2 regions of the Marinomonas sp. CT5 genome follow, and region 2 is predicted to be linked to the other one. Evidence: predicted binding sites of a transcription regulator. Region 2 holds the regulator's gene; the other holds the start of a gene.
The links. Region 2 encodes FNR, which switches genes on or off when oxygen is low (the NO sensors DNR and NnrR bind a similar motif). Its sites were predicted from a motif close to TTGATNTANATCAA; they were not measured.
Positions count from the first base shown of each region.

Region 1: the regulator FNR is predicted to act here: its motif matches at 979-992, upstream of cyoA (ubiquinol oxidase subunit II).

Region 1 covers NZ_CP025572.1:35,820-38,997, forward strand. The annotation lists gene pdxR (MocR-like pyridoxine biosynthesis transcription factor PdxR) at 1-490, shown strand, start outside; gene cyoA (ubiquinol oxidase subunit II) at 1,273-2,337, shown strand; gene cyoB (cytochrome o ubiquinol oxidase subunit I) at 2,337-3,178, shown strand, end outside.
Region 2 covers NZ_CP025572.1:2,362,592-2,365,769, forward strand. The annotation lists gene C0J08_RS11070 (YfaZ family outer membrane protein) at 1-206, shown strand, start outside; gene C0J08_RS11075 (adenine phosphoribosyltransferase) at 260-802, opposite strand; gene fnr (fumarate/nitrate reduction transcriptional regulator Fnr) at 827-1,588, opposite strand; gene hemN (oxygen-independent coproporphyrinogen III oxidase) at 1,609-2,979, opposite strand; gene C0J08_RS11090 (alpha/beta family hydrolase) at 3,147-3,178, shown strand, end outside.

The DNA of each region.
Region 1 (3,178 bases), 2.3 Mb from region 2:
CTTACGGTTGGGCTTTATTGTCGCTCCAACGAAACATATTGCGGCATTACATAGAAGTCAGCGTGTGTTGGGTGCATCGGCTTCTTTACCTATACAACCTGCAGTAGCGAACTTTATGCTTGAAGGTCATTTTGATCGGCATGTCAATCGGATGCGTCGTCACTATAGACTCAAGCGAGACCAACTCTTGCGACTTCTAGAGTGCCATTTAAAACCTTGGTTTGAGTGGAAGAAACCTCGTGGAGGGATGCATATATTAATAGAAATCAAAAACGACTTTCTTTCCATCGTGCAATCTGAGATGGCTTTAGATCAGTTAATAGCACAAGAGCTTGCTTGTAGTGGTGTGAAACTATCACCTTTGTCCAGACATTACGCTCACGAGCGAGACCAATGTGGTTTTTTATTGGGGTTTAGTGGACCCAATGAAGAAACTATGGTGCATATTGTTGTCGCATTGGAACATTGGTGTATAGAAAATTTGAGATAAAGTATTATTTACAACGTGTAAGGAAATCGTCTTATAAGCGCGCTAATCTTAGCTTTACAGCTTATGTTTAAGGCATTTTTTTAGGCTAAAAATGTGGAAGTTTATAAAAAGACAGTGAAGCAAAGATGAACAAAGGCTAAACTACACTTTGTGTGGCTGTATAATTTTTGCTATATTTCGCACACTTAAATTCGTATGAAGCGTGTAAAAACGGCATTTTCACTTTTGTTTTTATGAATCGGATGGATAAATTGAACAAATTTCAAGACATTTTGCGCCATAGTGTGCACTCGGTGTCCAGCGTCTTGGCGGATTCTTTACGCCTAGATTTTGCCGTGTCTTGCTTGATTTTAAGTTTCTCCGTAATGATTGCCGCTCCTTTCTCTATTTTTAACCCAAGTGTTATTAATATCGACCCTATTCCTAATGCGGGGCTATGTTTTAGTCTCGTATTTATAGCTCTATTATTGGTTAGTTATTGGTCCGTTATGACCAATATCAACCCTGCTCGCCAGAAATTGGCCTTCTCTTTGTTTCATGTGTTTGCTCTTAATGAGCGACTTAGTCGTGCTGAGGCTCGATGCGTGATGAGATGTGGAGCTCCCCTTTTCAGATTTAGGTGATCCAAAAAAGCCATTGCTGCGTTAATTTTATTAACTAGGTAATGGTCTTTGTGCTGTTCTCAGTGTGGTGATCTTTACTGAAATACCCGGCGTTTTGCCGGATTTTCGTTCTGTTACTGGATCGTTTGGTAGCAGTTTTGTGAACATAAGGGTTAGAGGATGATTCTCTTGTTAACTCGTATCCTAAGTAAAGTCGCTTTGGCGCTAATGGTGGGCTTGCTCGCCGGTTGTCAGGGTGGTGTGCTCGATCCTAAAGGGCAAGTAGGTATTGAAGAGAAGCAACTTATTATTGTTGCGACTTTGTTGATGCTGCTTGTTGTGATTCCTGTCATTTTCATGACACTGTATTTCGCTTGGAAATACCGTGAAGGACGTGACGAGATCTACGAACCAAAATGGTCACACTCCACAAAAATTGAAACCATTGTTTGGACTATTCCAATTGTCATCATCATCATTCTTGGTGTGATTACATGGAAATCAACTCATTCATTGGATCCTTACAAGCCTTTGAAATCGGAAAAAGATCACATCGATGTTCAGGTCGTTTCGATGAACTGGAAGTGGTTATTTATTTATCCGGATCTTGGTATTGCCTCTGTGAACGAGCTGAGATTCCCAGCGAATGTTCCTGTTGCTTTCCATATTTCATCAGAAGGCACAATGAACTCGTTCTTCATTCCTCAGTTGGGTAGCCAAATTTACTCAATGGCAGGCATGGTGACCAAGCTTCACTTGATTGCAAATGAGCCTGGTACTTTTGATGGATTCTCTTCGAACTACAGTGGTCCTGGTTTTAGTACTATGAAGTTCAAAGCTATTGCGACAGAAACTGAAGCTGATTTTGATGCTTGGGTTGAAGGTGTGAAAGCTGAGTCAATTGATGGTGCTATTAATAACGGCATACTGGATCAAGCCTCTTATGAAAAGCTTGCCCAATATGATGCGGATCCTCATCACAAACATGAGGCGACTCCCGTACAGTATTACGGCTCAATTAAGTCGAGTGTTTTCATGGATAATGTTATGAAGTTCATGAAAGATCACGGCAAAGTTGAGTTGCTGAAAGGCACAACGTTTGATTCCCAAATGATCCACGGCAGTTCAAACCATGGTGAAATGAATCATGGCGAGATGAATCATGGCGAAATGAATCATGGCGAAATGAACCATGAAGCATCTGAGCACTCATCTCACGAGATGCACATGGAGGCAGATAAATAATGTCTATTCTAGGTAAATTATCTTTAGATGCGATTCCATTTCATGAACCGATTCTGATAGCCACATTCTCTGTTGTTGCTATCGGTGTATTGGTACTTGCTTTCCTACTTATCAAGTTTAACTTGCTTGGTGTTCTTTGGAGAGATTGGTTAACATCTATTGACCATAAACGCCTTGGTGTAATGTATATAGTGCTCGCGCTTATCATGTTACTCCGTGGTTTTGCTGACGCAATAATGATGCGTTTGCAATTGGCTTTGTCTACTAATGGTGGCGAAGGCTACTTGCCACCACATCACTATGACCAAATCTTTACGGCGCATGGTGTTATCATGATCATCTTTATGGCAATGCCATTTATGATTGGTCTGATGAACATTGTTGTTCCTCTACAGATTGGTGCTCGTGATGTTGCATTCCCATTCCTAAACAACCTTAGCTTTTGGCTAACGGCTGGTGGGGCTATCCTAATCAACATTTCTCTATTCGTTGGTGAATTTGCTAAAACTGGTTGGGTGGCTTATCCGCCACTAGCAGGTTTGCAGTTCAGTCCGGACGTAGGGGTTGATTACTATATATGGGCGCTGCAGATATCCGGGATAGGTACGACTTTAACGGCTGTTAACTTCTTGGCAACCGTATTTAAGATGCGTGCTCCTGGCATGAAATTGATGGATATGCCGATTTTCACTTGGACCTGTACTTGGGCCAATATCTTGATCGCGGCATCATTCCCAATTTTGACTGCTGTACTAGCAATGTTGACACTTGACCGTTACTTAGACTTCCACTTCTTTACGAATGATGGCGGCGGTAACTCAATGATGTATATCAACCTATT
Region 2 (3,178 bases):
TCTTTGGCTCTTTGTATTATGCTCCAGAAGTATTGTCTTTTAAAAACTTAGATCACATGTATGTTTACGAGCTACGTGCAGAGTATATGACCATGCGAAATGCTAGGGCGTTTATTAGTTACGGTAAAACGACAGTTATTTATGAAGATGACAGCCGTAAAATAGCCAATAATGGGTTTTCTGTCGGCGCTAGTGTAGATTTCTAATATTTACATGAAAAGATAAAAAGGTGGCTCTTGCCACCTTTTTTAGGTCTATATTAATCCCCTTCGTAAGCACAAAGGCTAAAGACAGAAATATTACTGTCACTCAATTTTTGGCTTCCACCTAAGTCCGGAAGATCAATGATTGCAGCTACTTCTTTTATATTTGCACCTTGTTGAGTAAGTAGCTCAATTGCAGCGAAAAGGGTGCCACCAGTTGCAATCAAATCATCAAATAATAATACTTGGTCGCCAGCTTCAACCGCACCTTCTTGAATTTCTAACTCAGCTTCACCGTATTCCAGGGCATATTTCTGTGAGATTGTTTTGCCGGGAAGCTTGCCTTTTTTACGTACTAAAATTAGTGGTTTTTGCAGTTCGTAAGCCAGTACGGCTGCAATCAAAAAACCACGAGCATCAATACAAGCAATATGAGTAATGTCTGTGCCAATGTAACGATGTACATAGGCATCAACAACCATTCTCATCCCTTTTGGATCGCTGAAAATAGGGGTGATATCTCTGAAGCTAATACCTTTTTTTGGCCAGTCTTCTATTGTTTGTATGAGTGATTTAACGTAAAAATCGTCGTAAAGCATTACAGTATAGCCTCGTTGTATGAATCAAATGTGGGCGATTTTACCACAATCGCTAGCAACCCCAACGAGTTTTTGAATTTCTTCGAAATCAATTATTTCAATTTCTTTGCCATCAACATGGATTAGTTCATTTTTTTGAAAACGAGTGATAACCCTACTAACGGTTTCTACAGCTAAGCCTAAGTAATTACCAATTTCACCACGAGACATTGATAGTCTGAATGAGCTGGCAGAATAACCACGCTTTTTAAAGCGGCTGGATAAATTCAATAGAAAAGAGGCGACTTTCTCATCGGCATTCTTTTTGCCAAGCAATACCATCATTTGCTGATCATCCGATATTTTTCGACTCATTACTTTAAAAATCTGGTGCTTTAGTGATGGAATCTGAGAGGACAACTCTTCTAAGTGACTGAATGGGATTTCACAGACGGTAGTGGTTTCTAAAGCTTTGGCAGAAACAGGGTAGACGCTTGAATCTATACCACTAAGACCGACCAACTCACTAGGGCAATAAAAACCAGTGATTTGCTCCTCTCCAACAGAAGTGATGTTGAAGGTTTTTAGCGTGCCTGAACGAACAGCAAACACAGAGTCAAAAGGCTCTCCTTGTCTGAATAAAAACTCACCTTTCTTAAGTGGTTTTTTGCGCTCGATGATTTGATCTAATCTATTAATGTCTTCGTCAGCCAGTGCAATAGGAAGGCAGAGGGCGCTTAAACTACAGTTTTGGCATTGTGATGTAAGTGTACTGTTAAAACGTGACTGTGTGTGTGTCATTGACATGTTATCTCCCTGATCTCGATCTATATAACTTTTGAGTATTTTATGGCGCCATTGAGATATTTATCAAAAGCCATACAAATACAGCGTATTAATAATCTACCCTTTGGTGTGACTTGAATCGTGGTCTGCACTCCACTACGTTCAATTAATAACATCCCATCTTCCAACATGGGAGTTAGATTTTCCACTTCATTAGAGAAATAGTCAAAGAAATGAATATTAAATTTCTGTTCAATTGCGCTTGTGTTGAGCGCAAACTGCGAAATCAACGTCATTATAACTTGATGACGAATTCTATCATCTAGATCACTAATATATCCTTTCGCTATCGCTAATTGTCCCTTTTCTATGCGGCTTCTATATTCGGATAAGTCAGTATGGTTCTGTATGTAAACACCATTTAAGTCACTAATGGCTGAAACACCAAATGCAATCAGCTCAGTATCTGCATGAGTGGTATAACCTTGGAAATTACGTTGTAGTTGACCTTCTTGCTGAGCGATCACTAAGCTATCGGTTGGTTTTGCGAAGTGGTCCATACCTATGTATTCATAGCCGGCTGCAATCAAGTATTCAATACTCATTTTCAGTAAATCAAGTTTCAAACTTGAAATAGGTAAGCTGTCATCTGTGATGCGCTTTTGCGCGCGAAAACGATCAGGCAAATGAGCATAATTAAACAGCGAAATTCTATCTGGTGATAACTCAACTACTTGTGAAAGCGTTTTTTTAAAGCCTTCTATTGTTTGATACGGAAGCCCATAAATGAGATCAAAGTTAATTGACTTAATACCTAGCTCTCTAGCGTCATCGACTAGATTTCTGACCATGTCTACGGGTTGTATACGGTGAATGGCTTCTTGAACTTTGATGTCAAAATCTTGCACACCAATGCTGATACGGTTTATGCCTTTTTCTGTTAACAACTTAAGTTTAGGCTTGCTGATTTCTCTTGGGTCGATTTCAATGCTGTAGTCTTGGCTACCATCGTTAACTAGATTGAAATGCTGCTCAATAGTATTGAATAAGACTTCAAACAACTCTTCAGTTAAAAAGGTTGGGGTGCCTCCTCCAAAATGCAGTTGAGTTACTTTTCTTGTGTGATCAAGCATAAGACTTCTTAATCGCATTTCTTCACCAAGCAATTCCACATACTCAGTACCTTTTTCATACTGCTTAGTTACTATTTTATTGCAGGCACAGTAGTAGCAAAGATGGGCGCAGAATGGAATATGGAAATACAAGCTAATAGGGGCTTGTGAAGGCGTTAGCATTTTATCAATTAATGCAATTTTACTAATGCCGGAATTAAATTGTGGCGCTGTTGGGTAAGAAGTATAACGAGGCCCAGACAGGTCGTATTTAGCGATAAGTGAGGAGTCCCAGATCATGATGATGCGTTCCTATTAAATTTTCTAATAGTAGTCTACACGTTAGGTCTTGGATGTTTGCTGACACAGATCAAGAATTAGCATACTGCAAAGCAAAAGCGCTTAAGTATTAGTCGCTTCTAACCCTTTATCAAATCTGGTCTAATAGCCGTTTTGAATACAATCTAATGACTTCACTTCCTATATACTTTGCCCATGG